3 regions of the Herbiconiux sp. 320_LB genome follow, and region 3 is predicted to be linked to each of the others. Evidence: predicted binding sites of a transcription regulator. Region 3 holds the regulator's gene; each other region holds the start of a gene.
What was found. The regulator HrcA, encoded in region 3, represses chaperone genes, less so after heat shock. The targets are predictions, from matches to a motif close to TTNGCACTCGNNNNNNNCGAGTGCNAA.
Positions count from the first base shown of each region.

Region 1: the regulator HrcA is predicted to act here: its motif matches at 5,760-5,786, upstream of groL (chaperonin GroEL).
Region 2: the regulator HrcA is predicted to act here: its motif matches at 8,986-9,012, upstream of groES (co-chaperone GroES).

Region 1 covers NZ_JCAWAD010000004.1:34,141-44,507, reverse strand. Annotated here, with positions in the region: gene AC59HU_RS11550 (DNA repair helicase XPB) at 1-755, shown strand, start outside; gene AC59HU_RS11545 (response regulator transcription factor) at 877-1,566, shown strand; gene AC59HU_RS11540 (sensor histidine kinase) at 1,599-3,473, shown strand; gene groL (chaperonin GroEL) at 4,096-5,715, opposite strand; gene AC59HU_RS11530 (DUF3048 domain-containing protein) at 5,830-6,852, opposite strand; gene AC59HU_RS11525 (cold-shock protein) at 7,043-7,246, opposite strand; gene AC59HU_RS11520 (LytR C-terminal domain-containing protein) at 7,427-8,035, opposite strand; gene AC59HU_RS11515 (DUF3263 domain-containing protein) at 8,051-8,341, opposite strand; gene AC59HU_RS11510 (GNAT family N-acetyltransferase) at 8,403-8,870, opposite strand; gene msrB (peptide-methionine (R)-S-oxide reductase MsrB) at 8,935-9,339, shown strand; gene AC59HU_RS11500 (nitroreductase family protein) at 9,343-9,894, shown strand; gene AC59HU_RS11495 (MFS transporter) at 10,031-10,367, shown strand, end outside.
Region 2 covers NZ_JCAWAD010000005.1:66,725-77,091, reverse strand. Annotated here, with positions in the region: gene glmS (glutamine--fructose-6-phosphate transaminase (isomerizing)) at 1-880, shown strand, start outside; gene AC59HU_RS13750 (holo-ACP synthase) at 886-1,245, shown strand; gene alr (alanine racemase) at 1,242-2,399, shown strand; gene alr (alanine racemase) at 2,396-3,700, shown strand; gene tsaE (tRNA (adenosine(37)-N6)-threonylcarbamoyltransferase complex ATPase subunit type 1 TsaE) at 3,697-4,242, shown strand; gene tsaB (tRNA (adenosine(37)-N6)-threonylcarbamoyltransferase complex dimerization subunit type 1 TsaB) at 4,338-4,952, shown strand; gene rimI (ribosomal protein S18-alanine N-acetyltransferase) at 4,949-5,458, shown strand; gene tsaD (tRNA (adenosine(37)-N6)-threonylcarbamoyltransferase complex transferase subunit TsaD) at 5,455-6,576, shown strand; gene AC59HU_RS13715 (DUF4190 domain-containing protein) at 6,686-6,964, shown strand; gene AC59HU_RS13710 (DUF4190 domain-containing protein) at 7,056-7,730, shown strand; gene AC59HU_RS13705 (THUMP-like domain-containing protein) at 7,749-8,939, opposite strand; gene groES (co-chaperone GroES) at 9,095-9,391, shown strand; gene rarD (EamA family transporter RarD) at 9,581-10,367, shown strand, end outside.
Region 3 covers NZ_JCAWAD010000004.1:376,112-386,478, reverse strand. Annotated here, with positions in the region: gene AC59HU_RS13200 (16S rRNA (uracil(1498)-N(3))-methyltransferase) at 1-508, opposite strand, end outside; gene dnaJ (molecular chaperone DnaJ) at 517-1,629, opposite strand; gene hrcA (heat-inducible transcriptional repressor HrcA) at 1,717-2,751, opposite strand; gene AC59HU_RS13185 (DUF4870 domain-containing protein) at 2,934-3,491, shown strand; gene hemW (radical SAM family heme chaperone HemW) at 3,554-4,774, opposite strand; gene AC59HU_RS13175 (DUF1990 domain-containing protein) at 4,781-5,443, opposite strand; gene lepA (translation elongation factor 4) at 5,446-7,296, opposite strand; gene AC59HU_RS13165 (NAD-dependent epimerase/dehydratase family protein) at 7,376-8,266, shown strand; gene AC59HU_RS13160 (ketopantoate reductase family protein) at 8,290-9,300, opposite strand; gene AC59HU_RS13155 (aminotransferase class I/II-fold pyridoxal phosphate-dependent enzyme) at 9,297-10,367, opposite strand, start outside.

The DNA.
Region 1 (10,367 bases), 340 kb from region 3:
TCTACGACGAGGTGCACCTGCTGCCCGCCCCGGTGTTCAAGCTCACCGCCGACCTGCAGGCCCGGCGCCGGCTCGGCCTCACGGCGACGCTGGTGCGGGAGGACGGCCGCGAGTCCGACGTGTTCAGCCTGATCGGCCCCAAGCGCTTCGATGCGCCATGGAAGGAGATCGAGGCCCAGGGCTACATCTCCCCCGCCAACTGCTACGAGGTGCGGGTCGACCTGCCCTACGACGAGCGGATGACCTACGCCGCCGCGGGCGACGACGAGCGGTACCGGCTCGCGGCGACCGCTCCGGCGAAGCTCGACGCGACCCGCCGGCTGATCGCGCATCACGAGGGCGAGCGCATCCTGGTGATCGGGCAGTACATCGACCAGCTCGACGACCTCTCGGCCCAGCTCGGCGCGCCGGAGATCACCGGCGCCACGCCGGTGGCCGAGCGCGAACGGCTGTTCCAGGCCTTCCGCGAGGGCGAGGAGAAGATCCTCGTGGTCAGCAAGGTCGCGAACTTCTCGATCGACCTGCCCGAGGCGAGCGTCGCCATCCAGGTCTCCGGCTCGTTCGGGTCGCGGCAGGAGGAGGCCCAGCGCCTCGGCCGCCTGCTGCGCCCGAAGGAGTCCGGGCTGTCGGCGAGCTTCTACACGCTCGTCGCGCGCGACACCGTCGACCAGGAGTTCGCGCAGAACCGGCAGCGCTTCCTCGCCGAGCAGGGCTACGCCTACTCGATCGTGGATGCGGACGCGCTGGCGGCGTAGGAACCGGAGAATCGCGGTCTGGCCGGTGTCTGGCCGGTGTCTGGCCGGTGCCGATCCACCGGAGAGCGCGCGCCCCGCTGACTCACAGTTTTCGCACAGCGCACCCGCAGATAATGGGATCATGACCGGCCCTCGCATCCTCATCGTCGACGACGAACCGAACATCCGCGACCTGCTCACCACCAGCCTCCGCTTCGCCGGCTTCGCCGTGCGCGCGGTCAGCAACGGTGCGCAGACCATCTCCGCCGTACTGGAGGAGGAGCCCGACCTCATCATCCTGGACGTCATGCTCCCGGACATGAACGGCTTCGGCGTGACCAAGCGGCTGCGGGCCGCGGGCTACACCGCCCCCATCCTCTTCCTCACGGCGAAAGACGACACGGAGGACAAGATCACCGGCCTCACGGTCGGTGGCGACGACTACGTGACCAAGCCGTTCAGCCTCGACGAGATCGTGGCGCGCATCAAGGCGATCCTGCGTCGCACCATGCAGGCCGACGAGGATGCGATCATCCGGGCCGGCGAGCTGACGATGGATCAGGACACGCACGAGGTCTTCGTCGGCGACACGGCGATCGAGCTCTCGCCCACCGAGTTCAAGCTGCTGCGCTACCTGATGCTCAACCCGAACCGCGTGCTCTCGAAGGCGCAGATCCTCGACCACGTCTGGGAGTACGACTTCAACGGCGACGCGGGCATCGTGGAGTCATACATCTCGTACCTGCGCCGGAAGCTCGACGCGCACACCGAGGAGTCGCTGATCCAGACCAAGCGCGGCTTCGGCTACATGCTCAAGGTCAGCAAGGCCTAGCCACAGCCTGAGGCGGTAGCCTTCTCCCCGACATGCTGAACGCCATCCTGAAGCAGTGGAACTCGATCTCGCTGCGCACCAAGATCACCGGCGTGACGGTCTTGATGCTGACCTTCGGGCTGGTGGTGTCAGGGGTGGGCACGATGATCGTGCTGCGCACCTACTTGCTGCAGCAGGTCGACTCGCAGCTCGACACGGCGTCGAAAGACGCCTCGCCGTTCCTGGGGCCAGATGCGACGCAGGAGCGGTTCGGCATCCAAGATGTCACGTCGGCGCCGGCCGATTACTTCGTCGGGCTGCTGAGCGCCTCGGGTGAGCTGATCGTCAGTAACTGGGGCGACCGCGACCCGGGTGCGATGCCCCAGGCCCAGGTCTCGCTCGACACCGCGAACCTGCTCGAGGGCAAGGTCTTCAGCATCGACTCGATCGATCAGCACACGCAGTGGCACGCGATCGCGACGACGGTCTACCTCTACGGCGGTGACGGGTCGCTCGGCACCATCGTGATCGCCAAGTCGCTCGCCGAGACCGAGAAGACGACGGCCACCTACCTGTCGATCTTCCTGGCGTTCGGGATCGGCGTGGTCATCCTGGGCGCGATGCTGACTCGGCTGCTCGTGACCTCGACCTTCGGGCCGCTCCGCGAGGTCGAACGCACCGCCGCGGCCATCGCCGACGGCGGCGACTTCAGCCGCCGCATGTCGGATGCGACGCCCAACACCGAGGTCGGGCGCCTCAACCGCTCGCTCAACACGATGCTCTCGCGCATCGACAGCGCGTTCGCCGACCGCGCCCGCACGATCGACCAGATGCGGCGCTTCGTCGGCGACGCCTCGCACGAGCTGCGCACGCCCCTGGTCTCGGTGCGCGGCTACGCCGAGCTGTACCGGATGGGCGCGCTCCAGACCCCCGAAGACGTGGCCCAGGCGATGGATCGCATCGAGAAGGAGGCGATCCGGATGGGCACGCTCGTCGAAGACCTCCTCGAGCTCGCCCGCCTCGACGAGACGCGGCCGCTGCAGCTCGCCCTGATCGACCTGGTGCCGTTGACGCTGGATGCGGCGATGGATGCGCGGGCCGCCAGCCCCGAACGCGTCGTCTCGGTGATCACCCCGAACGCCCCCTCGTCGGTCACCTTCGCCCCGGCGATCGAGGGTACTGCGGCGGATGCGGCGGGCGGGACGGGCGGCCCTGTCGGCGGCCCGGCGGGTGCCGCCGGGGCTCCCGGTGGTGCGAGCTCGGGCGGCGTCGGCGGTGCGGGCGGGCCCGACAAGCCGTCGACCGCGACGCGCCCCGTCACCTTCGCGAACAGCGCCCTCGCCCGGCTGCGTCGCCGCCCGCGGGCGGACGGGGCGGCGGAGACCGGCCCGGTCACGCCCCTCGACCCGGCCGCGCCCACCGGCCCGATCGCCCGCTCCGGGTCGGGTCGCGGTTTCGGCGCATCCCGTCGCGCGGCGAATGCGGCGAACGCCGCCAACGCCTCGGGCTCGCTGGTGCCCGCCGACACCGCTTCGGTCGCGGCGCAGCCGGCGGCCGAGGTGCGACCGATCGTGCTGGCCGAGGAGAACAAGATCCGGCAGGTGCTGACCAACCTGATCGGCAATGCTCTGCGGTTCACCGACGCCGACAGCCCGATCGAGCTCTCGGTGCAGGTCGACGAGAAGCGCCGCGTCGCGACCGTCGACATCATCGACCACGGAACCGGCATCCCGCCGCAGATCCGCGAGAAGATCTTTCAGCGCTTCTACCGCGCCGACTCCTCCCGCACCCGCGAGACCGGCGGAAGCGGCCTCGGCCTCGCTATCGTCTCCTCCATCATCGCCGCCCACCACGGCACCGTGGAGGCCCTGGAGACCCCGGGCGGAGGGGCGACCTTCCGGGTCACGCTGCCCCTAGCCGAGCAATAGGCCCCGGCAGGTGAAGGCCCACTAACGGCCTTTCCGTCCCGGAAGGCGAAGGCCTACTAACGGCCTTTCTGTCCCGGTAGGTGAAGGCCAGCTAACGGCCGTTCCGTCCCGGAAGGCGATGGCCCACTAACGGCCATTCCGTCCCGGAAGGTGGGGCCTACTAACGGCCTTACCGTCCCGGAAGGCGAAGGCCCACTAACGGCCTTACCGTCCCGGAAGGCGAAGGCCCACTAACGGCCTTTCCGTCCCGGAAGGTGTGGGCTGCAAATGTCCCGCTGTGTTAGCTGCCGGGATGGGCGTGCTTTGCGCGCCCATCCCGGGTCGCGCCGGTCCCCGCCCGGCGCGACGCGACATGTGAGTGTGCGGTCGCTCACGCGGCTGCGCACTCACCCTGTGTCGTCGAAAATGGCCCGCAGCATTCCACCCCGCCCGAACTTTTGGGACGGAGATGAAGGCTGCGGGCCTTTGTCGACGACACAGGGTGAGCGCGTCGCCGCGAAGCACGACCGCAGGCCGCGCTTCGCGACGGCACGCGAACATGTCGCCCGCGCCGGGCGGGGACCGGCGCGGCAAAGGGAAAGGCGGCCCCCGCCAGGGGACCGCCTTTCTCTTGGGATCAGACCTAGAAGTCCATGCCACCCGTGGGGTCGCCGGCCGGAGCCGCGGTCTTCTCGGGCTTGTCGGCGATGACGACCTCGGTGGTGAGGAAGAGGCCGGCGATCGATGCGGCGTTCTGCAGCGCCGAGCGGGTCACCTTGGCCGGGTCGATGATGCCGGCGGCCAGGAGGTCGACGTACTCACCGGACGCGGCGTTCAGGCCCCAGCCGTAGTCGAGGTCGCGCACCTTGGCGGCGACGACACCCGGCTCCATGCCCGCGTTGAACGCGATCTGCTTGAGGGGGGCCTCGATGGCCACCTTCACGATGTTCGCGCCGGTCGCCTCGTCGCCCACGAGCTCGAGGTTCTCGAACGCGGTCTTGCCGGCCTGGATGAGGGCGACGCCACCACCGGCGACGATGCCCTCTTCGACGGCGGCCTTCGCGTTGCGCACGGCGTCTTCGATGCGGTGCTTGCGCTCCTTGAGCTCGACCTCCGTGGCGGCACCGGCCTTGATGACCGCGACACCGCCGGCGAGCTTGGCGAGGCGCTCCTGGAGCTTCTCGCGGTCGTAGTCGCTGTCGGTGTTGTCGATCTCGGCACGGATCTGAGCGACACGTCCGGCGATGGCCTCGGGGTCTCCGGCGCCTTCGACGATGGTGGTCTCGTCCTTGGTGATGACGACCTTGCGGGCCTGACCGAGCAGGTCGAGGGTGACGTTCTCGAGCTTGAGGCCGACCTCCTCGGAGATGACCTGGCCGCCGGTGAGGATCGCGATGTCCTGCAGCTGCGCCTTGCGACGGTCGCCGAAGCCGGGGGCCTTGACGGCGACCGACTTGAAGATGCCGCGGATCTTGTTCACGACCAGCGTGGCCAGGGCCTCGCCGTCGACGTCCTCAGCGATGATGAGCAGCTGCTTGCCGGTCTGGATGACCTTGTCGACGATGGGCAGCAGGTCCTTGATGTTCGAGACCTTGCTGTTCACGATCAGGATGTAGGGGTCTTCGAAGACCGCTTCCTGGCGCTCGGGGTCGGTGACGAAGTACGCCGACAGGTAGCCCTTGTCGAAGCGCATGCCCTCGGTCAGCTCGAGCTCGGTGCCGAAGGTGTTCGACTCCTCGACGGTGACGACACCCTCCTTGCCGACCTTGTCGATGGCCTCGGCGATGATCGCGCCGATCTCGGGGTCGGCCGCGGAGATGGATGCGGTGGCCGCGATCTCTTCCTTGGTCTCGATCTCCTTGGCGTTCTTGATCAGCTCGGCGGAGACGGCGGCGACGGCCTTCTCGATGCCCTTCTTGAGCGAGATCGGGTCGGCGCCGGCGGCCACGTTGCGGAGGCCTTCCTTGACCAGGGCCTGGGCGAGAACGGTGGCGGTGGTGGTGCCATCGCCCGCGACGTCGTCGGTCTTCTTGGCGACCTCCTTGACGAGCTCGGCACCGATCTTCTCGTACGGGTCGTCGAGCTCGATCTCCTTGGCGATGGACACGCCGTCGTTGGTGATCGTGGGGGCGCCCCACTTCTTCTCGAGGACGACGTTGCGACCGCGCGGGCCAAGCGTCACCTTGACGGCATCGGCGAGCGTGTTCAGGCCACGCTCGAGGCCGCGACGGGCCTCTTCATCGAAAGCAATGATCTTTGCCATGTGTGTTTCTCGTCCTCCCTGGACGTCGTTCAAAGATTCAGGTGTTAGCACTCAGACTTCACGAGTGCTAAGTCAATATTGGCACTCAGACTGCCCGAGTGCAAGTGAGCGGGGTCAGGCCCCGGGCACCACCGTGACGCTGCCCGACTCCGCGGGCACCAGCTCGATCCACGTATTGCCGGGCGCCAGGCGCACCGTCGCGCCGAGGTCGTCGACCAGCCGGATCGGAGCGGTCGGCGAATCCTTCGACCAGGTCGCCTGCACCGTCCGCCCACCGGTCGAGACGGTCGCCTCGCCGGTGGCGATGAGCACCGCCTGCGGCACCTCGGCGTCGTAGTTGTACACCTCGTCCACACGCATGGTCACGACGTTGACGGCCCGGATGCGGTCGCCGTTCGCGTCGAGGTCGGGCCCGCCCTCCTGGCTGCGGAGGAACGCCCCCGTGGCGGCATCCCAGTCCCACCCGGGGTACCGCTCGTCTGAGAACACGACGTCGATCGCCGAGGTGGGCGTGCCCTGCACCACGGCCGTGGAGGAGGGCACATCCCATGAGTAGGCGAACTGCTGTGCCGGGGCGGCGAGGTCGGTGTGCTGGGCGACGAGCTCGGTCGCCTTGACGACGACGTCGTGAGGGCTCGACCGCCCGTCCATCCGATAGAAGGTCGACTCGGTGTCGGCCTGGCCGTGGATCGCGCTGTAGACCGGCGCCGCCCGCATCATGTCGACGAACTGCTCCTGTCCGCCGGAGAACGCCACGATGCCGCCGAAGGAGGAGAGGATGTCCGGATCCATCGGCCGGATCGACCGCACCGGGCCGATCAGGTCGGGCACGTCGGACTGCCATATCGCGACGTACCGCGTCAGCCCGCCCTCGACCAGCTCCTCGAACACGATGTCCGTGCGCTCGAGGCCGAGCTGGGGGCGCGCCTCCTCGTGATTGTCGATCTTCGCCGCGAGCGACGGACCGCTGAGGGTGCCGGCCGGCACCAGCGTTCCCCGGAGGGGCGCGGGCACCGTGGGCGCGGGCGTCACATAGTCGGAACCGAAGGCGGCCGTCGGGGTGATCGACGCATCCGTCGGGCGGGGATCGGGCGCGCTGCACCCGGCGATGACCGCCACGACAGCGAGAAGAACCACGCCCGAGACGACCCTCGTGGCGCGTCGTCGCCGGTCGGAACTGGGCGTCGGCGCACTCGTGATCACGAGCACACCCTAGTGCCGGTGCCGCCGGCGCAGCGGCTGACGCGCCTGGGCTCCGCGCTCAGGCGAGACGCGCTGAGGCGAGAGTGATCTGCCGCCGAGCGAGACGCCCTCAGGCGAGACGCGCTCAGGCGAGTCGGACGGACTCGGCCTGCGGGCCCTTCGACCCCGTCCCGACCTCGAACACGACCTGCTGACCCTCTTCGAGGACCTTGTAGCCGGCCATGTCGATGGCCGAGTAGTGCACGAAGACGTCCTGTCCTCCGCCGTCCACGGTGATGAAGCCGTAGCCCTTTTCAGCGTTGAACCACTTCACGGTCCCGTTCGCCATGTCTTACTCCCAAGTGCTGTGTTTCTGCAGTGGTGACACAGTTGCCACGACCATTTCCAGATCCTATGCACAGCAGAACGGCGCACAACGGCCCGGACGGCGAAATCACCGGATCGTTGCCGCAAATCAACACGACGGAAACACCCGCGTAATAAAACGGCGGGCGTGACGGGCGGGGAGCTAGCCCTCCACCCCGGAGGCGGTGCCGTCGACGACACCGCTGTCACCCGCGACCGACGACCCCGGGCCGTCGTAGTCGGTGCCGAGCACCACGGTCAGGTTGGCGCCGAGGAAGGTCTGCGACTCCTCGGTCGGGACGTTGCCTAGCAGCTGCGCGAGGCCGAGCGCCGCGGCCTGGTTGGCCGGGTCGGTGTAGTAGACGGTGGTGGTCGGGAAGTCGTCCGTGCTCGCGTTGGCCATCGAGCCGACGCTCCAGCCCGCGGCGCCCGCGGCGTCTCCGACGGCGGTCGCGAGGCCCGCGATCGTGGTGCCGTTCAGCACGGTGACCGAGAGCGACCCGTCCGTGACCGGCGTGATGGTCGGGGTGGGTGTGGGGGTGTCGGTGGGCACCGCCGCGTCGGTCGAGCCGCTGAACGCATCCGTGAACTGGATGTTGTTGTTGATCACCGCGAGGTAGGTGATGCCGCCGCCCACGAGCAGCACCGTGGCGAGGGCGGCCCAGGCGAACACCATCCAACCCCGGCCGCGCGGCTTCGGACCACGATGGGCGCCCACCCGTTCGGGATGGGCTGGCAGTCGGTCGAAGCTGTCCTCAGAGAAGCGTGCCATGTGGGGGAGGTGGTCCTAGTCGTCGCGCGAGAGCAGTCGGGCCGAGCGCGCGGCGAGCCGCGCATCCCTCACCCGCTGAAGCCTCTTGATGAGCATCGGATCGTGTGCGAGAGCGGCTGGCGAGTCGATCAGCACACCGAGAAGTTGATAGTAGCGGGCCGACGAGAGGCCGAACTCCTTGCGGATGGCCTGCTCCTTGGCGCCGGCGTGCCGCCACCAGCTGCGCTCGAAGCTCAGGATGCGGACGTCGCGCTCGGCGAGAGCGGCCTGCGGGGTCGCGGTCGTGCGCTCATCGGCGACGGACATGCGGCTCCTCCGGTCTGCTCCCGCGAATATCGTCGCCATCATATTCGGGGCGACCTCCGCGTCAGCCGATAGCCGCGCCGGGTCGCCACATCGTCAGGTGCGGGATGCCCGCCTCGACGAACTCGTCGCCCACGGCCTCGAAGCCGGCACGCGCATAGAGAGGCACGATGTAGCTCTGCGCGTGCAGCAGCATCGACTCCTCGCCGAAGCGCTCGACGACGGCCGCGAGCAGCTCCTGCGCGAGCCCCCTCCCCCGCTGCGCCGGATGCACGACGACCCGCCCGACGACGCGTCGCGCGTCGCGGTACTCGGCCTCCGCATCCTGCAGCACCCGCAGGTAGGCGACGGGTGCGCCGCCCTCCTCGATCCAGTAGTGGAGGCTCGAGGGTTCGGCGTCGCGCCAGTCGAGCTCGCTGTCGTCGACCTTCTGCTCGACGTAGAAGACGTCGGTGCGCAGCTTCAGCACGGCGTAGAGCTCGCGCGTGGTCAGGTCGTCCCAGCGCTTGACGATCACGGAATGGGCAGCCACAGTCCAGAGTTTACTGGGATGATTGTCGATCGATCATCAGCCCAGCACGCAGGAGCAGCACGTCATGAGCAACTACGAGGTTTCCAAGTCCGACGACGAGTGGCGCTCGGAGCTCTCGGCCGACGAGTTCGCGGTGCTTCGCCAGGCGGCCACCGAGCGGCCGTGGACCGGTGAGCTGCTCGAGGAGGACCGCGAGGGCGTCTACTCCTGCAAGGCCTGCGGGGCCGAGCTGTTCCGCAGCACCACGAAGTTCGACTCGCACTGCGGCTGGCCGAGCTTCTACGACGCCTCCGGGTCGGATGCGGTCGAGCTGATCGAGGACCGCTCGCTCGGCATGGTGCGCACCGAGGTGCGCTGCGCGACCTGCGGCTCGCACCTCGGGCATCTCTTCGACGACGCCCCTCAGACGCCCACCGGCGACCGCTACTGCATGAACTCGGTCGCCCTCAGCTTCGACGCGGCGGAGTAGCGCGTGCCCGGCGTCAGAGAGGCGATGCTCGCCCGCCGCTCCTCGTCCAAGGTGACGGATGCGGCACCCACGACCCACGAGCTCGCCTCGGCCGTCGAGGCGGCCGGCCAGCTCGCCGACCACAGCGGTCTGCGCCCGTGGCGGGTCATCGCCATCCGCGGCGACGCCCGCGACCAGCTCGGCGACGCGCTCGGCAAGGCGGAGGGCAAGAAGGGCAAGGATGCGGAGAAGTACCGCAGCAAAGCCCGTCGCGCCCCGCTCGTGCTCGCCGTCGTCGCCTCCCTGCGCCCCAAGCACAAGGTGCCCGGCTGGGAGCAGGAGGCCGTCGCCGCCGGGGTGGCGCACAACCTCAGCCTCATCCTTGACGACCAGGGCTGGGGCGTGTTCTGGCGCACCGGCGAGGCCACTCGTTCCAAGGCCGTGCGCTCGGCGCTGGGGCTCGGCAAGCACGAGGAGCTCATGGGCTGGCTCTACGTCGGCGGGCTGCCCGAGCGGGGCCGGAAGCCTCGGCCGAAGGAGCGCATCTCGGTCAAGGAGCATCTGAGCTTCCTCTGATCCGGCCTGGGCGCGCGCGGGGCGTAGGCTTGCTGACGTGACCAAACTGGATCTCACTCCAGTCAACGACGACTCACCCTCCTCCCCGCCCCGCCCTCCGCAGGACAGCGCTGCCGGGTCTCCCGGCGAACCCGCGGTGAGCACGCTCCGGCGGTGGCTCGCCATCCTGGCGCTCGCGCTCGGTGGCTTCGGCATCGGCGTGACCGAGTTCGTCACGATGGGCCTGCTGCCCGACATCGCGCGCGACCTGCTGCCGGCCCAGTTCACGGCCGACGCGGCCGACGCCACCGCATCCACGGGGCTGCTCGTCTCGGCGTACGCGCTCGGCGTCGTGGTGGGGGCGCCGACGATCGCGGCCCTGGCGGCCCGGTGGCCGCGGAAGCGCCTGCTGATCGCGCTGGTCACCGTCTTCGTGATCGGCAACCTCGCGACGGCGATCCTGCCCTCGTTCGGGCTGGTGCTGGAGGCCCGGT
Region 2 (10,367 bases), on a different contig from region 3:
GCCCGTCTCGGTCGAGCTCTCGCACGAGTTCCGCTACCGCGAGCCCGTGCTCACCCCATCGACGCTCGTGGTGTCGATCAGCCAGTCGGGCGAGACCATGGACACCCTGATGGCCGTGAAGTACGCCATCGCGAACGGCGCCCGCACCCTGTCGATCTGCAACACCCAGGGCGCGACGATCGCGCGAGAGTCGGACGCGGTCATCTACACGCACGCCGGCCCCGAGGTCGCCGTCGCGTCGACCAAGGCCTTCGTCGCGCAGATCACCGCGCTGTACCTCTTCGGCCTGCACCTCGCGCGAGTGCGCGGCACGCTCGACCCGGCCGTCGCCGCCGAGCAGCTGGCCGAGCTGCAGGCGGTCCCGGCCAAGATCGAGCGCGTGCTGACCAGCGCCCCTGAGATCACCCAGCTCGCCAAGTGGATGTCGGACTCGCGGGCCGTGCTCTTCCTCGGCCGTCACGTCGGTTACCCGATCGCGCTCGAAGGCGCACTGAAGCTCAAGGAGCTCGCGTACATCCACGCCGAGGGCTTCGCCGCAGGCGAGCTCAAGCACGGGCCGATCGCGCTGATCGAGCCCGGCCAGCCGGTCTTCGTCGTCGTGCCCAGCCCGCGCGACCCCAACTCGCTGCACGCGAAGGTCGTCTCGAACATCCAGGAGATCCGGGCCCGCGGTGCGCGGATCCTGGCGATCGCCGAGGAGGGCGACGTCGCGGTGCTGCCCTTTGCCGACGAGGTCATCCGCATCCCGCTCGCGGCGCCGCTGATGGAGCCGCTGCTCACCGTCATCCCGTTGCAGCTGTTCGCGATGGAGCTCGCGACGGCGAAGGGGCTCGACGTGGACCAGCCCCGCAACCTCGCCAAGTCCGTCACGGTCGAGTAGGCCCGGTGATCGTCGGAGTGGGGGTCGACCTCGTCGACGTGGCGCGGTTCGAGCGGTCGCTCGAGCGCACGCCGCGGCTGGTCGAGCGTCTGTTCGCTCCTGGCGAACGCGGTCTGCCGGTGCGGTCGCTCGCGGCCCGGTTCGCGGCCAAGGAGGCGCTGATCAAGGCGGTTGGGCACTCCTCCGAGTTCCGGTGGCACGACATGGAGGTGGTCTCGGATGCCGAGCGCAACCCCGGGTTCGCGCTGACCGGCGGGGTCGCCGCGGCGCTCGCCGAGCTCGGCGCCGACCGGGTGCACCTGAGCATGACGCACGACGGCGGGCACGCGCTCGCCTTCGTCGTGGCCGAGCGGGACGCCGGATGAACGGGGCCGACGACCAGGGTGCGGTGACCGGCGCCCCGCCCATGCTCCGCCGCGCGCATATCGATCTGGGCGCGATCAGCGCCAACGTCGAGCACGTGGTGCGCAGCGTCGCCCCGGCGGCGGTGATGGCGGTCGTGAAGGCCGACGGGTACGGGCACGGCGCCGTGCCGGCCGCTCGTGCGGCTCTCGACGGCGGCGCGGCTGCTCTCGGTGTGGCCGACGTCACCGAGGCGCTCGCGCTGCGCTCGGCCGGCATCCACGCCCCCCTGCTCGCCTGGCTGCACGGCGCCGATCCGGTCTTCGACACCGCGGTCGCCCACGACATCACCCTCGGCCTCTCGACCCGCGCCCAGCTGGCGAGCGCCGTCGCGGCCGGCACCCCGGCCCGACCCGCGCGGGTGCACCTCAAGATCGACACCGGGCTCGGCCGCAACGGCCTCGAGCGCCGCGACTGGGAGCCCGCGTTCGCCGAGGCCCGGCGCGCGGTCGACGCGGGCCGCATCCTGGTCGAGGGGCTCTTCAGCCATCTCTCGAACGCGAGCGACGACGACGACCGGGCGCAGTTCGCGACCTTCGAGGAGGCGACGGCGGCGGCGCGCGCGGCCGGTCTGGAGCCCACCGTCCGGCACCTCGCCTCGACGGCCGGGGCGCTCCGGCTGCCGGAGCTGCGGCTCGACATGGTGCGGCTCGGCATCGGGCAGTACGGACTCTCGCCCTACGACGGCGTGCCCGCGGCCGAGCTCGGGCTGCGGCCCGCCCTGCGGCTGGAGACGAGGCTCATCTCGGTCAAGCGGGTGGCGGCCGGCACCGGCGTCTCCTACGGCTACACCTACCGGCCCGAGGAGGACACCTGGCTCGGGCTGGTCCCGCTCGGCTACGCCGACGGCATCCCGCGCCACGTCTCGAACCGCGGCAGCGTCTGGGTCGACGGCCCGAGCGGCGGCCGCGTGCGCCCGATCGTCGGGCGGGTCGCCATGGACCAGTTCGTCGTCGACCTGGGGCGTGAGCGCGCCGAGGTCGGCGACCGAGTCGTGCTGTTCGGCGACCCCGCCGAGGGGTACCCGAGCGCCGACGACTGGGCCGAGGCCGCCTCGACCATCAACTACGAGATCGTGACCCGCCTCGGCGGCCGGGTGGAGCGGGTGTACGGATGAGCGACGAGCAGAGCCCGGAACCGGCGGGGGCCGCCCCCGAGCGGCAGGCCGTGATCGACCTGGAGGCGTTCCGACACAACGTGCGCACGCTCGCGGCACTGGCCCGACCGTCCGAGACCATGCTCGCCGTCAAGGCCGACGCCTACGGGCACGGGATGATCCCGCTCGCGCGGGCCGCCCTGGAGGCGGGGGCCTCCTCGCTCGCCGTGCTCGACATCCCGGCGGCCCTGACCCTGCGGGAGGCCGGCATCACGACCCCGATCTTCGCCTGGATGCACGACCCCGACGCCCGCTTCGGCGAGGCGGCGGAGGCCGACATCGACCTCGGCATCTCGGCCGTCTGGCAGCTGGACGCGATCGCCGCGGCCGGGGCGTCGAACGCTCCGCGCGTGCACCTCAAGGTCGACACCGGCCTGAGCCGGAACGGCGCCACGGAAGCCGACTGGCCCGACCTGGTGCGCTCGGCCCTCGAGCACGATCGGGCGGGCGCGGTGCGGCTGCACGCCGCCTGGTCGCACCTGGCCGACGCCTCGCCGGAGGACGACCGGGTCGCCCTCGGCAAGCTGCAGCGCGCGGTCGCGGTGGCCGAGGAGCTCGGCGCCCGGTTCGAGCTGCTGCACCTCGCGGCGAGCTCGGCCGGCATCCGGATGCCCGAGGCCCGACTGGGCCTGGTGAGGTTCGGGATCGCGGCCTACGGGATCTCGCCCTTCGACGACGCCACGGCCCGCGACCTGGGGCTCCGGCCGGTCATGACCCTGCAGGCGCCGGTGGTCTCGGTGAAGCGGGTGCCCGCGGGGCACGGCGTCTCCTACGGCCTGACCTACCGCACCGAGGCCGAGAGCACGCTCGCGCTCGTGCCGCTGGGCTACGCCGACGGCATCCCGCGGATCGCGAGCGGCCGCGGCGAGGTCTGGCTGAACGGGCGCCGCCATCCGATCGCCGGCCGGGTCGCCATGGACCAGGTCGTCGTCGACGCCGGCGACGAGCCGGTCGAGGTCGGCGACCTGGCGATCGTCTTCGGCGAGGGCGAGCTGGGCGAGCCGACGGCGGAGGAGTGGGCCGGCTTCGCCGACACCATCGGCGACGAGATCGTGGCGCGGGTCGGACACCGGGTGGAGCGCGTCTACCTGGCCGAGCACGACCACCGCACGATCGTGGACGGGCCGGGCGGGTCGCTCGAGTCGCCGGCGTCGCTCGGGTCGGTCGGGGCCGAGGAGCGGGTGGCGTCGGCCGAGTCTCCGGCACCGGCGGCCGCGCTCGCACAGGAGGACCGGCTCGCGTCGGAGGGCCCGCTGGGATGACGCCGGAGATCCTCCGCATCCAGACGCCCGAGGAGATGCACGCCTTCGGGGAGGGGATCGCCGCGCAGCTCGGGGCGGGCGACGTGGTGCTGCTCTCCGGCGACCTCGGCGCGGGCAAGACCACCTTCACCCGCGGCCTCGGCGAGGGGCTCGGGATCAGGGGGCCGGTGACCAGCCCGACCTTCGTGCTCGCCCGCACACATCCCTCGCTCGTCGGCGGCCCCGCCCTCGTGCACGTGGACGCCTACCGGCTCGGCAGCGCGCTCGAGCTCGACGACCTCGACATCGACTTCGCCGGGTCGGTCGTCGTCGTCGAATGGGGGGCCGGGATGATCGAGGCCCTGACCGACTCGTACCTCTCGATCGAGATCGACCGGCCGCACGGCGCGGGCGAGGCCGTGGATGCGCCCGATGCGGTCGGCGCGCCGTCGGTCTCGGCGGGGGAGCCCGGGGAGGCCGAGGAGTCTGAGGAGCCCGACGAGTCCGAGCCGATCGAGCCTCGGACCGTGCGGATCACCGGGGTGGGGCCTCGCTGGTCGTGAGCGTGAGCGTAGGCGTCGGTGGCGCAGTGGATGCGGCCGACGCCGGGCGCACGGCTCGCGGCATCCGCCCCGCCCGTCGGCGTTAGGCTCGTTCTGTGCTCCTCGCCATCGACACCTCCGCCGGCACCTCGGTCGCCGTCGTCGAGGGCGACCTCGTGCTCGCCGAGCGCGCGACCGAGGACACGATGCGTCACGCCGAGGTCATCGGCGAGATGATCCTGGGGGCGCTGGCCGACGCCGGCGTCGCCCCGACCTCGCTCGACGCGGTCGTGACGGGCATGGGTCCCGGGCCGTTCACCGGCCTCCGGGTGGGCATCGCGGCGGCGCGGGCCTTCGCGCTCGGGATCGGCGCCCCGGTGGTGCCGGCCATGAGTCACGACGCGGTCGCCTTCGACGCGTGGTCGGCGGGCGACCGGGGCCTGCTCCTCGTCGTGACCGACGCCAGGCGTCGCGAGGTCTACTGGTCGACCTACCGGCTCGGCGACGACGGACCGGAGCGCACCGATGGCCCCGCCCTCTGCGCTCCCGGCGAGCTGCCGCCGCACGAGGACGGCCAGCGCATCGACGCGGTGCAGGTCTCCGCGGGCTCACTCGCCCGCGCCGAACGGCTGAACCGGGCGCGCGGGATCGTGGAGGAGTTCTCCGAGCCGCTCTACCTGCGCTCGCCCGACGTCACGATGCCCGGCGCGCGCAAGCGGGTCTCGCAGTGACCTGGCAGCTGCGCCGCGCCCAGGAGGGCGACCTCGACGCGATCATGGCGCTCGAGGAGGCCTCGTTCGAATCCGACGCGTGGTCGCGCGAGTCGATGCGGCGCGAGCTCGAGCATCCCGAGTGCTACTACCTCGTGGGGCTCGACGCCGAGCATCCGGATGCGGTGGAGGGCTACGCGGGACTGCTCTGCCCCCGCGGGGCCGGCGACGCCGACATCCAGACCATCGCCGTCTCGGAGCGCTCGCGCGGCCGCGGCCTGGGCCGGCAGCTGATGGGCCGGCTGCTCGAGGAGGCGGCGACCCGCGGCGCCCGCAAGGTCTTCCTCGAGGTGCGGGCCGACAACCCGGTCGCCCACGGCCTCTACCTCGACCTCGGCTTCGCGGACATCGCCGTGCGGCCCCGGTACTACCAGCCCGACGGTGTCGACGCGATCGTGATGCAGCTCGACGTCGCGCGCCGTGGTGCGGCCCTGGCCGGGCCGGCCGCCGAAGGAGCAGCCTCATGACCGCCGAATCCGTGACGGACGCCGGAGTCGCGACGAGCGCCGGGCCCCTGACGAACGCCGAACCCGTGGTGCTCGGGATCGAGACCTCCTGCGACGAGACCGGTGTCGGCATCGTGCGCGGCTCGACCCTGCTGGCGAACGTGATCGCCTCGTCGATGGACGAGCACGCCCGCTACGGCGGGGTCGTGCCCGAGGTGGCGGCCCGCGCCCACCTCGAAGCCATGAACCCGACCCTCGAGGCCGCGCTCGCGGAAGCCGGGCTCGGCCTCGACGAGATCGACGCGATCGCCGTCACCAGCGGCCCCGGGCTCTCCGGCGCCCTGATGGTGGGGGTGGGGGCGGCGAAGGCGCTCGCCGTCGCCACCGGAAAGCCGCTGTTTGCGGTGAACCACCTGGTGGGCCACGTCGGCGCCGACGTGCTCGACGACGACGCCCTGGAGTACCCGACCATCGCCCTGCTGGTCTCGGGCGGCCACACCTCGCTGCTGCTGGTGCGCGACCTCGTGGGCGACGTCGAGCTGCTCGGCGAGACGATCGACGACGCCGCGGGGGAGGCCTTCGACAAGGTCGCCCGGGTGCTGGGGCTGCCCTACCCCGGCGGCCCCCAGATCGACCGGGTGGCCAGAGACGGCGACCCGAAGGCGATCCATTTCCCGCGCGGGCTGATGCAGGCGAAGGATCTGGAGAAGCACCGGTACGACTTCTCGTTCTCGGGGCTCAAGACCGCGGTCGCGCGCTGGGTCGAGCGCACCTCGGACGCCGGAGAGGAGGTGCCGGTGGCCGACGTCGCGGCGAGCTTCCGCGAGGCGGTGGTCGACGTGCTGCTCACGAAGGCCTTCCGCGCCTGCGCGGACCACGGCATCCCCCGCCTGCTGCTGGGCGGCGGAGTCGTCGCGAACGCCCGCGTCCGCGAGGTCGCGGCGGAGCGGGCCGCGGCGGCCGGCGTGACCCTGCGCATCCCGCCGCTGTCGCTGTGCACCGACAACGGAGCGATGATCGCGGCTCTCGGCGCGCAGCTCATCCAGGCCGGGCACGAGCCCTCCGGCCTCGGCTTCGGGGCGGATTCGACGCTGCCGGTGACGGAGATCCAGGTCGACGAAGGCGGCCGGACCCCCTGACGCCCGCGTCACAGGGCGACCCGAAGTGCTCGGGATCATTGACACTTCCTCAACGCGACTGCCACGATAGTCGTCGTCATTGATCACCTAGGACAATTGGAGCCCTCCCGTGACCGAAACCACCCCCGCCTACACCGGAGCCCCGGTGGCCCGTAAGACGAACGTCCTCGCGATCGTCTCGCTCGTGCTGTCGATCCTGAGCTTCAACGTCATCGCGATCGTGCTCGGCATCATCGCGCTGAACCAGATCAAGAAGACAGGCGAAGCGGGCCGCGGCCTCGCGCTCGCCGGCATCATCATCGGTGCCGCCACGTTCGTGATCTGGCTGATCGTCATCATCGTGCTCGCCGCGACGGCGTCGACGATGAGCTACACCACGACCTACTGAGTCATCGGCGCAGGCGGCCCCGGTGCCTTCGGCCCGGGGCCGCCTGCGCCTACTCTGTTAACGAGCCAGTACCCCAGAGAAGGGCGTTCCCGTGAGCGACAACGACAACTCCACCCCTCCGGCCGAGGAGCCCACGGCGCCTCCCGCCCCGCCGGCGCCCCCGGCGCCCTCGTACACTCCGCCGCCCTCGGTGCCGCAGCCGGCCGCCCCGCCCGCGCCGCCGTCGGCTCCGCCGGCCGCGCCGAGCTTCCAGGCCCCGCCCACCGGCGGGTACCAGTCGCCGACTCCCCCGACGCCGCCCGCGCCCGGCGGCTACGGCCAGCAGCCCGGCAGCTACGCGCCCCAGGGCCAGCAGCCCGGCTACCAGAACACCGGTCAGCAGCCCGGCTACCAGAACTCCGGCCAGCAGCCGGGCTACCAGGCACCGTCGTACCAGCCCGGGTACCAGCCCACCCAGCCGCCCCAGCCGCAGGGTCAGCAGGCCTACTACGGCTACAACCAGGTGCCGGCCGCGCCCCCGACGAACACGCTCGCGATCGTCACGATCGTGCTCGCCTTCGTGTTCTCCGTGGCGGGCATCGTCACCGGGCACATCGCGCTCAAGCAGATCGACCGGACGGGCGAGGGGGGTCGTGGCCTGGCCAAGGCCGGCCTCATCCTGTCGTACGTGTTCACCGGCCTCGCCGTGCTGTTCGTGATCGGGTACATCATCTTCGTCGTCGTTCTCGTCGCCTCCGTGGGCGCGGGCACGACGTACTACAACTGACCCTGTCGGCGGCGGTCGTCAGGTGACGACGCGCTCGGCGAGCAGAGCCTCGTGGCCGCCGTCGACCCGGGTCAGGATGAGCGTGGCCGAGCGGTCGCCCTTGAGGGCCAGCCGCTTGCGCAGCGCGGCCGGATCGACGTCGATGCCGCGCTTCTTGATCTCGAGCGTGCCGATCCTCCGCTCACGGAGGGCACGCTTCAGGGCGGCCTCACCGGCCGGCAGCCGCTCGATCACCCGGAAGGCGGCCGCGAACGGCGTCGGCACCACCTCGTCTGCGGTCAGGTAGGCGATGCCCGCCGAGAGCATCCCCGCGCCGAGCCGCTCGGCCAGGTCGCCGATCAGACGGGCGCGGATGACCGCGCCGTCCGGCTCGTAGACGTAGTCGCCGAGGGGCCGCACCTCGGCGTCCGGGCTGTCGCCGGCGGCCGTCAGCTCGTCGGCCCCGGCCCCGCTCAGCACGAGGGCGGCACGACGGATGCCCGGTCGGGCGACCGCGCCGAACCACAGCCCCATCTCGACCAGCTGGCCGTCGACGGAGACCCACTGGGCCTCGGCCGAGGGGGGGATCAGCGACCGGTCGAAGCCCGGCCCGAGCTTGATCCCGGTGGGGTAGCGCTCGGCGAGACCGAAGGCGAAGCCGATCGACGGCGAGTAGTCCTCCTCGTGGGCGAGGCGGGTGGTCTCGCCCGTGCCGGCGGTGCGGCGGGCCGGGTCGAGGTAGACCGCGTCGACGCCGTCGAGCTCCGCCTCCTCGGCCGAGGCGTGGACGACCTCGGCCTCGGGGAATCCCGCCAGGTTGTAGCTCGCGATCGCGGCGGTGACCTCGTCGCGCTCCACCGCCCGCACCGGGATGTCGAGGGCGACCAGGGCGAGGGCGTCGGCCCCGATGCCGCAGCCGAGGTCGGCGACCCGGGAGACGCCCGCCGAGCGGAAGCGGCCCGCGTGGCCTGCCGCGACCTTGAGGCGTGTGGCCTGCTCGAGGCCCGCCTGGGTGTAGAGCAGCCGGTCGGCGAAGGCGCCGAACTTGGCCGTGGCCTTCTCGCGCAAACGCGACTGCGTGAGCACCGCGGCGACCAGTTCGGGGGAGTGGCCGGCCTTCCGGAGCGCGGCGACCTGGGCGACCGCATCCAGCGAGGAGTAGGGCGGCAGCGAGTCCAGAAGCCGGAGCCCCTCGGGGGTGAGCAGCGTCGACAGCTCGGCGGCATCCATCCGGCAACCGTACCAAGGGCGACGGGCCGAAGGCGCCGCGCGATCCCTGGCACTCACGTTGCGCGAGTGCCAGCGGTGCCCCTAAACTCGACTTAGCACTCTCGCAGTGAGTGTGCTAACCAGACGTTTTGTCACTGAGAAAGAAGAGGTCAACCGTGTCGGTCTCCATCAAGCCGCTCGAGGATCGCATCGTCATCAAGCAGGTCGAAGCTGAGCAGACCACTGCTTCCGGTCTCGTCATCCCTGACACCGCCAAGGAGAAGCCCCAGGAGGGCGAAGTCGTCGCCGTCGGCCCCGGCCGCATCGACGACAACGGCAACCGCGTGCCGCTCGACGTCGCAGTCGGCGACAAGGTCATCTACTCCAAGTACGGCGGAACCGAGGTGAAGTACGCCGGCGAAGACTTCCTGGTGCTCTCGGCCCGCGACGTGCTCGCGGTCGTCGTCCGCTAGACGCAGTCCTCAGAGACAGAACCCGGGTGGCTTCGGCCGCCCGGGTTCTGTGCGTTCCGGGCGGGGCCCGCAGAGCTCCGGGCCCGGGTCGTCCCGCGCCTCGTCGGCCGCTCCGCCGGCCCTCCCGCGCGGGGGTAGAGTGGCGCGGTGACACCCCCCGAACCCGCCTCGCGACCGAGCTCCCTGACCATCCGCGGTTCCGAGTCCGAGCGGTTCCGCACCGGCCTCGTCAATGCCGTCGGGGCGTACGTGCTCTGGGGAGTGCTCCCGGTCTACTTCCTGCTGATGCAGCCGGCCGGCGCCTTCGAGATCGTGGCCTGGCGGATCGTGTTCTCGCTCGTGTTCTGCGCGGTGCTGCTGACCGTCACCCGGGCCTGGCGGCCCTTCCTGGCGATCGCCCGCCAGCCCAAGCTGCTGCTGTTCATGGGGCTCGCCGGCATCCTGATCTACGTCAACTGGCAGACCTACATCCTCGGCACCCTGAGCGGGCAGGTCGTCGAGGCCTCGCTCGGCTACTTCATCAACCCGATCGTGACGGTGCTGCTCGGTGTCGTCGTGCTGCGCGAGAAGCTGCGCCGGATGCAGTGGGTCGCGATCGGCGTCGCCGCCCTCGCCGTGCTGGTGCTCGCGTTCGGGCACGGCACGGTGCCGTGGATCGCCCTCATCCTCGCCTTCTCGTTCGGAACCTACGGTCTGGTCAAGAAGCACGTCGGCCCCCGGGTCGACGCGGTCAGCGGTCTCACCCTCGAGACGGCCTGGCTGACGCCGCTCGCGATCGTGCTCCTCGTCGTGGTCGGCACGCAGGGCGGCCTGGTCTTCGGCACGGTCAACGGCTGGCACACCACCGGCATGGTGCTGCTCGGCGTGGTCACGGCCGTGCCGCTGCTGATGTTCGCCTCGGCGACCCGACGGCTGCCGCTGGTCTGGGTGGGGCTGGTGCAGTTCGTCGCCCCCATCCTGCAGTTCGCACTGGGGG
Region 3 (10,367 bases):
TCCGGACACCGGTGACGCGCCGGGCCAGCTCCTCGGTCGAGGCGAGGTCGCCGACGACCGGCACGAAAGGGCGGATGGACTGCTTCGCCGCCTCGCGCACGATGCTCCGCCAGCGCTCGACGCCCTTCTGCTCCTTGGGCCCGGCCCAGCGCGAGATCGAGCGCTCGGCCTGCCACGGCACGACCGCGCCGACCCCGAGCTCGGTCGCGGCCTGGACGGCGCGCTCGTCGCGATCCCCCTTCGCCAGGGCCTGCACCAGCGTGATCATGGGCGCGGGCTCGGGATGCATGTCGACCGCGTCGACCACGATCTCGAGCTCGCGGGCCTCGGCCTTGACCACGATGCCGCGCACGACCAGGCCGCGACCGTCGCCGATCGCGGTGTGCTCGCCCACGCGCATCCGGTTCACCGTCGCCGCGTGGCGGGCCTCGTCGCCGTCGAGGGCGACCACCTCGCCGACGCCGTGCGGGACGAGCGCCAGGTCGTCGCGGAGGAAGAGGGAGCTCATCGGTGGCCTCAGACGTTGAGGAAGCGGTCGCGGAGCTTGGCGAACAGGCCCTGCTGGAACTGGCCGAGCGAGGGCGCCGGGTACTTGTGCGCCCCGGCGAGCTGCTTCATCAGCTCCTTCTGCTTGTGGTCGAGCTTGGTGGGCGTGACCACCTGGATGCCGACCCGCAGGTCGCCGCGACCGCCGCCGCGGAGGTGCGTGATGCCGCGGCCCTTGACCGTGAGCACCTCGGCGCTCTGGATGCCGGGCTTGAGCTCGAGCTCGATGTCGCCGTCGAGCGCCTTGATCGAGGTGGTGGTGCCGAGCACCGCATCCCACATCTGCACCTCGAGGGTGCAGAGCAGGTCGTCCTCGTTGCGGGAGAAGACGTCGTGGTGGCGCACCTTCATCTCGAGGTAGACGTCGCCCTGCGGGCCGCCGGCCGGGCCGACCTCGCCCTGACCGGGCAGCTGGAGACGCAGGCCGGTGTCGACGCCCGCGGGGATGTCGACCGGGATGGTGCGGCGCGCACGCACGCGACCCTGACCCTGGCACGTGGGGCACGGGTTCGGGATGACCGTGCCGTAGCCGCGGCAGGTGCCGCAGGGGGCGCTGGTCACGACGTTGCCGAGCAGCGAGCGCACGGTGCGCTGGATCGAGCCGGTGCCGTGGCAGATGTCGCAGGTCACGGGAGAGGTGCCGGGCTGGCAGCAGGAGCCGTTGCAGGTCTCGCAGAGCACCGCGGTGTCGACCTCGAGGTCGCGGTGCGCCCCGAAGATGACCTCGCCGAGGTCGACCTCGACGCGGAGCAACGCGTCCTGGCCCCGCTCGGCGCGCGACTTCGGGCCGCGCTGGCCGCCGCCCTGCCCGCCGAAGAAGGTCTCGAAGATGTCGCCGAAGCCGCCGAAGCCGCCGCCGGCGCCGCCGCCGAAGCCCTGCTGGGGGCCTCGGTCGTAGTCGCGGCGCTGGCCGGGATCGCTCAGCACGTCGTAGGCGTGGGTGACCTGCTTGAACTTCTCCTGCGCATCCGGACTCGGGTTGACGTCGGGGTGCAGCTCGCGCGCGAGTCGCCGGTAGGCCTTCTTGATCTCCTCGGGGGTCGCCTCGCGGGAGACGCCGAGCACGTCGTAATGGTCAGCCACGCTGGGCTTCTCCTTCGTTTCGAGTTCGTTCGATCGTTCGTGGGGTCGGGTGGTCGGGGTGATCGGGTGGGGTCGTCGGCCTCGGCCTCAGACCGCGCCGCCCGACTCGCCCAGGGAGCGGGAGAGGTACCGCGCGACGGCGCGGACCGCGGAGATGTTGCTGGAGTAGTCCATCCGGGTGGGGCCGAGCACGCCCAGCCGGGAGACGGCGCTGCCGACGCCGGTGTAGCCGCTGGCGAGGATGGAGGTCTCGCCGAGCCCGAAGGACTCGTTCTCGCGGCCGATCGAGACGGTGACGCCGCGCTGGTCGGCCTCCATCTCGCTGAACAGGCGGAGGAGCACGACCTGCTCCTCGACCGCTTCGAGCACCGGCAGGATGCTGCCGTGGAAGTCGTCCTCCGTGCGCACGAGGTTCGCGGCTCCTGCGATCAGGAGCTTCTCCTGGCGGTTCGCCGACACCTGCTCGTGCAGGGTCGCCGCCACCGCGGCCGCCACCGGGGCCGATTCGGCCGGGAAGCGGGCGGCGACGCCGTCGAGCGCGTCGGCCGCCTCGAGGAGGCCGAGCCCCGAGACCGCCTCGTTGAAGCGGAGGCGGAGGTCGCCGATCAGGCGGTCGTCGAGGTCGGCGGGCACGTCGACCACCCGCTGCTCGACGTGGCCGTTGTCGGTGATGATGACGGTCAGGAGCTTCCGCGGCGCGAGCGCGACCAGTTCGACGTGACGGACCTTGGCCTGCGAGCGCAGCGGGTACTGCACCAGGGCCACCTGGCGGGTGAGCTGCGACAGCAGCCGCACCGTGCGGGCCAGGACGTCGTCGACGTCGACCGAGGAGCCCAGGAAGGTCTCGATCGCGTGGCGCTGCGCCGAGGAGAGCGGCCGGAGGTCGGAGAGGTGGTCGACGAACAGGCGGTAGCCCTTGTCGGTCGGCACGCGGCCCGAGGAGGTGTGGGGGGCCGTGATCAGCTCCTCCTCCTCCAGCAGCGCCATGTCGTTGCGGATGGTGGCCGCCGAGACGCCGAACGAGTGACGCTCGGCGATGCTTTTGGAGCCGACGGGCTCGCGGGAGGCGACGTAGTCCTGCACGATCACCCTCAACACTTCCAGACTGCGGTCCGACACCATCAGACACACCTCCTTCCGAGCCGAAGCCCGCGCATTGGCACTCGCGCAGCTTGAGTGCTAATCATAACGCGCATCCGGGCCGACCGGTTCCGAACACCCTGGGCGCGGATCATTGCCGCCCGGGGACCCTGGCGCTATCCTGCCACCTGTAAGAACGCCCAACGTCTGAAAGGCGCGAGACAATGACCGACCCCAACGCAACACCGCCGTACGACCCGGCCTCCGGGCAGCCGACGCCGCCGCAGCAGGGGCAGCCGACTCCGCCTCCGGGATATCAGGCTCCCCCGCCCGGTTACCAGGCGCCGCCGTCGGGTTACCAGCAGCCCGGCTACCAGCAGCCCGGGTACCAGCAGCCGCAGGCCGGCTACCAGCCCACGGCCGGAGCGGCACCGCTCACCCAGGCCGAAGACAAGCAGTGGGCCATGTGGTCGCACATCGGCGGCGTGCTGTTCATCCTGCCGCCGCTGATCATCTGGCTGGTCTTCAAAGACCGCGGCCCCCTGACCAACCAGGAGGGCAAGGAGTCCACGAACTTCCAGATCACGATGGCCATCGTCTGGGTGGCCTACTCGATCGTCAACGTGATCCTGCAGTTCATCCCGATCGTCGGCTTCATCATCGGCACGCTGCTCTGGCTGGCGCTGCTGGCCGTGCAGATCGTGTTCCCGATCATCGGTGGCGTGAAGGTCAACGGCGGCGGCACCTACCGCTACCCGTTCAACTTCCGCTTCATCAAGTAACGCAACGGCTCCGGGGCGGCGATCGAGGATCTCCTCGGTCGCCGCTTCGTCGTCTCCGGCCGTCAGGTCAGGCGACGCACGACCGTGTCGGCCAGGAGCCGGCCGCGCAGGGTGAGGTCGAGGGTGCCGCGCACCGCGGCGGGGCCGTCGACGAGTCCCTCGGCGATCAGGCCGGCCACCTCGCGCCGCGCCTCGGGGGCGAGCGAGCGGATGCGCAGCCGGTCGCGCACCCGGCTCTCCAGCAGGATGCGCTCGAGCTCGCGCGTGCCGTCGTCGATGGTCTCGCGGCCGGCGGCGGGCGACTCTCCTGCGGCGATCCGCTGGGCGTAGGCCGCGGGGTGCTTCACGTTCCACCAGCGGGTGTCGCCGACGTAGCTGTGCGAGCCCGGACCGATGCCCCACCAGTCGTTGCCGACCCAGTAGCCGAGGTTGTGCCGGGAGCGCGTCGAGGCATCCTTCGACCAGTTGCTGACCTCGTACCAGTCGTACCCCGCACCGCCGAGGGTGCGGTCGGCCAGCTCGTACATGTCGGCCTGCAGGTCGTCCGAGGGCGCGGCGACCACACCGGAGCGGATCTGGCGGGCGAGCTTCGTGCCCTCCTCCACGATCAGCGCGTAGGCGGAGATGTGGTCGGGGTCGTTCGCCACGGCCGCGTCGAGCGACCGCTTCCAGTCGTCGAGGGTCTCCCCCGGGGTGCCGTAGATCAGGTCGAGGCTGACCTGGAGCCCCGCGTCCTTCGCCCAGCCGACCACATCCGGGATGCGGGCCGGGTCGTGGGTGCGCTCGAGCGTCGCGAGCACGCTCGGCACGGCCGACTGCATCCCGAAGCTCACGCGGGTGAAACCGGCCTCGGCCAGCGTCGTCAGGTACTCGGCGTCGACGGAGTCGGGGTTGGCCTCGGTGGTGATCTCCGCATCCGGAGCGAACCCCCACTCCTCGCGCGCCGCACCGAGCATGGCCGTGAGCTGCACCGCGGGCAGGAGCGTGGGCGTGCCGCCGCCGAAGAAGACGGTCGACAGCGGCCGCGGCGGAACGCCGGAGGCGCCGAGCACCTCGCCGGCGAAGCGCATCTCGGCGACCGCCTGCGAGGCGTAGTCGGACTGCTTCACGCCGCGCAGCTCGGTGGCCGTGTAGGTGTTGAAGTCGCAGTAGCCGCAGCGCACCCGGCAGAACGGGACGTGCACGTAGAGGCTGAGATCACGCTCGGCCGAGCGCAGGGCACCGTCAACCGGAAGGAGGCCGTCGGCCGGAGCCGGATCGCCGAGTGGCAGGACGGAGGGCACGGCCTCCTACGCCCCCATCGCCGGCATCAGCGAACGCAGGTACTTCTTGGTCGCGCGGGCCTGGAAGAGGCGCAGCACGGGCAGGCCGAGGGCGTAGTACCAGGTGCTCGGGCGCGAGAAGGCGCGGATGACGATCCAGACCGAGTCGTCGGAGAGGTGCTCGACCAGGAAGAGCTCCTCGCCGGACTCCGGATGCCCGGGCAGCGTGCCGTAGGCGAAGCCCAGTCGCCCCGGCTCGTTCACCAGGTAGACGACCCGCACGGGCGCCTTGACGGGGATGCCGAAGGCGCGCACGGTGAGCACCGCGGTGGTGCCCGGGGAGACCAGGGGCGTGCCGTCTTCTCCATAGGCCTGCTCGGGGTCGGCCGACCGGGGCGCGACGGGGATGCCCGCCTGGTCGTAGACCAGCCCGGCGTAGTCGGTCTCGGTCGGGGCCGGGAGCGTGATCTCGCCCACGGCGATGCCGGAGCCGCGCTGCACGCCCCAGGCCATCAGCTTCGCCGACGCGGTCTCGAAACGGGCGGCGCCGCTGCCGAGCCGCGCACGACGCTCCATCGGGTGGAAGCCCTTCGGCGGGTAGTAGAGGAGGTCGGCGGCTTGCGTCGCCCCGACGGCCGCGTAGCTGAGCGGAGCCTCGGCGGGCGAGGTCTTCGCGAGGGTGGAGGCCACGGCTACTTCTTGTCCTTCTTCTCCGTGTCACCGGAGAGGGCGGCGATGAAGGCCTCCTGGGGCACCTCGACGCGGCCGACCATCTTCATCCGCTTCTTGCCCTCCTTCTGCTTCTCGAGCAGCTTGCGCTTGCGGGTGATGTCACCGCCGTAGCACTTGGCGAGCACGTCCTTCCGCATCGCGCGGATCGACTCGCGGGCGATGATCCGGGCGCCGATGGCGGCCTGGATCGGCACCTCGAACTGCTGGCGCGGGATCAGCTCGCGCAGGCGGCCGGTCATCAGCACGCCGTAGGCGTAGGCCTTGTCGCGATGCACGATCGCGCTGAAGGCGTCGACCTGCTCGCCCTGGAGCAGGATGTCGACCTTCACCAGGTCGGCCTCCTGCTCGCCCGCGGGCTCGTAGTCGAGGCTCGCGTAGCCGGCGGTCTTCGACTTGAGGTTGTCGAAGAAGTCGAAGACGATCTCGCCGAGCGGCATGGTGTACTTGATCTCGACCCGGTCTTCACCCAGGTAGTCCATGCCCTGGAGGGTGCCGCGGCGGCTCTGGCAGAGCTCCATGATCGTGCCGACGTAGTCCTTCGGCGCCAGGATGGCCGCGTTCACGACCGGCTCCTTGACGTTGGCGATCTTGCCGCCGGGGAACTCGCTCGGGTTCGTGACAGTGACCGTCTTCTTGTCTTCGGTGGTCACCTCGTAGATCACGCTCGGGGCGGTCGCGATCAGGTCGAGGTTGAACTCGCGCTCGAGCCGCTCGGTGATGATCTCGAGGTGCAGGAGGCCGAGGAAGCCGCAGCGGAAGCCGAAGCCCAGCGCGACCGAGGTCTCGGGCTCGTACACCAGGGCGGCATCGCTGAGCTTCAGCTTGTCGAGCGCCTCGCGCAGCACCGGGTAGTCGCTGCCGTCGATCGGGTAGAGGCCCGAGAACACCATCGGCAGCGGCTCGGTGTACCCCGGCAGGGCCACGGTCGCGGGCTTCGCCGCCGTCGTGACCGTGTCGCCGACCTTGGACTGCCGCACGTCTTTCACGCCCGTGATCAGGTAGCCGACCTCGCCGACGCCGAGGCCCTTCGACGGGGTCGGCTCCGGGCTCGACACCCCGATCTCGAGGATCTCGTGGGTGGCGCGGGTCGACATCATCTGGATGCGCTCGCGCGGGCTCAGGTGCCCGTCGATCATGCGGACGTAGGTGACCACGCCGCGGTAGGCGTCGTAGACCGAGTCGAAGATCATCGCGCGGGCCGCCGCATCCGGATCGCCCACCGGGGCCGGGATGCGCTCGACCACCCGGTCGAGCAGGTCTTCGACGCCGAGACCGGTCTTGCCGGAGACGCGGAGCACGTCGTCGGGGTCGCCGCCGATCAGGCTCGCGAGCTCCTTCGCGTACTTCTCGGGGTCGGCCGCGGGCAGGTCGATCTTGTTCAGCACCGGGATGATCGTGAGGTCGTTCTCGAGCGCCAGGTACAGGTTCGCGAGGGTCTGCGCCTCGATGCCCTGCGCCGCGTCGACCAGCAGGATCGCGCCCTCGCAGGCCGCCAGACTGCGGCTGACCTCGTAGGAGAAGTCGACGTGGCCGGGGGTGTCGATCATGTTGAGCGCGAAGGTGTCGTCACCGAGCGCCCAGGGCATGCGCACGGCCTGGCTCTTGATCGTGATGCCGCGCTCGCGCTCGATGTCCATGCGGTCGAGGTACTGGGCGCGCATGTCACGGTCGCTGACGACGCCGGTGATCCCGAGCATCCGGTCGGCCAGCGTCGACTTGCCGTGGTCGATGTGGGCGATGATGCAGAAGTTGCGGATGAACGCGGGGTCGGTCGAAGCAGGCTGGAGGGCCTTCTTGGCTAGGGGGCTCACGCATTCCTCTGGAGTCGATCGGACGTCCTATTCTGCCATGCACTGGAATGCGGGCGCTCCGAACCGGTTGAATCGACGTATGGCTATTCTCCTCACCGGTGCGACCGGTTTCATCGGATCCGCTGTCCTCCGTCAACTCCGCGCCCAGGGCCGCGACGTCGTCGCCCTCGTGCGCACCGAAGAAAAGGCCGACGAGGTGAGGGCGCAGGGCGCCACCGCCGTGCTCGGCACGCTCACCGATCGTGAGCTCATCACCTCGCTGGCGCTGGACAGCGACGGCGTCATCCACCTCGCCAGCCCCGGCGACGAGTCGAGCGCCCCGACCGACGACAGCTTCGTCGCGGCGGTGTTCGCCGGCCTGGAGGGCAGCGACAAGCCCTACGTGCACACCGGCGGGATCTGGGTCTTCGGATCCGGCGCCGACCTGACCGAGCGCACCCCGTTCGACCCGCCCGCCCTCACCTCCTGGCGCCTGCCGGTCGAGGCGCGGGTGCGGAGCGCCTCGGGCGTCAAGACGACAATCATCGCCCCCGGGATCGTGTTCGGGCACGGCGGCGGCATCCCGAACGCGGTCTCGGGCGCGGCCCGCGTCGACACCCCGGAGGGGCAGGCGCTCGAGCTCATCGGTTCGGGCGACCAGCACTGGACCACGGTGTTCGTCGACGACCTGGCCGAGCTCTACCTCCTCGCCTTCGACCTGGCCCCGGCCGGCTCGTACTACATCGGCGCCAGCGGGCAGAACCCGACCGTGCGCGAGCTCGGCGAGGCGGCCTCGGCCGCGGCGGGGCTCGACGGGCGCGTCGCACCGACCTCGGTCGAGCAGGTGCACGAGCGCCTCGGCGAGGGCTTCGGCGACGCGCTGCTGCTGGACCAGCAGGCCACGGGCGCGGCGGCTCGGATCGACCTCGGCTGGGAGCCGAACGGGCCGAGCCTGGTCGACGAGCTGCGCAGCGGATCGTACGCGGGCTGAGGACTGGTCTGCCGGCGCTCGCGTCAGCGGGCGTCGAGCAGGCGGGACAGCTGCCGCACCACGACCGACGGCGGGATGAAGGCGCCCTCGCGCTCCACCCGGTGCACCAGGCCGACCAGAGCGGCGTTCAGGGGCGCGAGCACCTTGACGCGGGCAGCCGCCTCCACGACGGCGCCGTTCAGGTAGTCGATCTCGGTCAGCTGACCGCGGCGGATGCTCTGCAGGGTCGACCCCGGGTTCGGGGTCGACCCCATCCGCTTCGCCATCGCCCGCGGCAGCAGCCGGGCGAGCCGCGGCGGCGCCCACTCGAAGGCGAGGAGCAGCCCGTCGCTGAGGCCGAGCAGCGGCTCGAACCGCACGCCGGAGGCCCGGGCCACCATGACCGCCTCGCGCATGCTCGCGGTGAGCACTCGCCGAAGGCGGGGGTCGGCGATCGACTCCTGCACCGAGAGCCCGGTGATCGCCGGGAGGGCGTTGATCTGGTTGACGATCAGCTTGGTCCACTGCGCGCCGGTGAAGTTGGCGGTGGTCTCGGTGGGCATGAACGAGGCGAAGGTCTCGAGCGCGGTCGCGAAGGCGTCCTGCGGGGTGCCGACGAGACGGCCGAGGTAGGTCGTCGCGGCGGTGGTGATCTCGACCCGGCCGGGCGAGAGGTACGAGGCGGCGTAGAGGGCGAGGGCGCCGATGACGGGGGTGCCCGGCAGCCGGGCCGCGGCCGCCTCCGCACCGCCGAGGCCGTTCTGCACGACCACGAGCGGCACGCCGTCGAGGAACGCGGCGTTCTCGTCGATCGCGGCATCCGCATCCTGAGCCTTCACCGCGAGCACCGCGAGCTCGGGCTTCTCGTCGAGCCGAGCGGATGCACGGGGCCGGGCCAGGTGGTCGCCCCACTGGCCGGTCAGGTGCAGCCCGGTGTCGCGAAGGGCGTCGAGCTGGGCGCCGCGGGCGGTGACGGCGACCTCGTGGCCCGCCCGGTCGGCGAGGGCGGCGACGGTGCCGCCGATCGCGCCGGTGCCGATGACGGCGATCCTCATGGGCGCGGGCCTCGGGTCGGGGCGGCGCCGTTCGGCTCTCGGTCCAGGCCGGGCCCGAGGGTGGGGTCGACGGTGGGCTCGAGGGTGGGGCCGAGGTCGAGACCGTAGGCGCGGGTGGGCTCGATGCCGGGCGGGTTCTCGCGATCGGGCATGCGGGCGAAGCCGAGCGACTCGTACAGGCGGTGCGCCACGATCATCTCGGTGCCGCTGTTCATCACGACACGGTGAGCACCGCGGCGGCGCGCCTCGGCGAGCACGAACTCGGTGAGCAGCCGGCCGACGCCGCGACCCCGCGCCGCCGGATCGACGGCGAGCAGCCGGAACTCGAGCTCGCCCTCGCGGGCCAGACTCGTCAGCGCCCCGCCGTCGCGCGGCAGCGTCACCGAGCCCAGGAGGTGACCGCTCGCCTCGTCGACGGCGACCCACACCTCGGCCGTCGTGGCGTGCTCGGCGACGGCGGCGACCTGCTCGCCGTAGGGGCCCTCGATGTCGAAGTCGTGTGCGTACGCCCCGTAGCGCTGGCGCGACACGGCCTCGTACTCGTCGGGGCGGATGAGCCGGACGGTGATGTCGGCGGGGAGGCGGTGCGCGGGGGTGGAGGCCGGCGCAGCGGCCGCGGGCGGGGCTGCGTCGGCAAGCGGGGTGACGCCGGCGTGCGAGGCGGCGTCGGCGTGCGGGGCGGCGTCGGCGTGCGACGCGGCGACGGCAGGCGGGGCGGCGACGGCAGCGGGCGGGGCGGCGTCGGCGGGCGGGGCCGGGAGTCGGCGGATGCCCTCGAGCAGGTCGTCGAGGCCCGCGGCGACGCAGAGTCTGATCCAGCCCTCCCCCATCCGCCCGAAGGCGCTGCCCGGAGCCACGGCGACCCGCTGCTCGAGCAGGAACCGCTCCGCCCACTCGGCGACATCGCCCCCACTGGCGTGCGAGACGTCGACCCAGAGGTAGAAGGCGCCGGTCGGTTCGAGGTAGCGGATGCCGCGCTCCCGCAGCGCGGCCGTCGCGTGCGCGAGGTTGTCGCGGTAGTGGTCGGCCGCCGCCGTCACGTGCTCCTGCGAGCCGCCGAGCGCCGC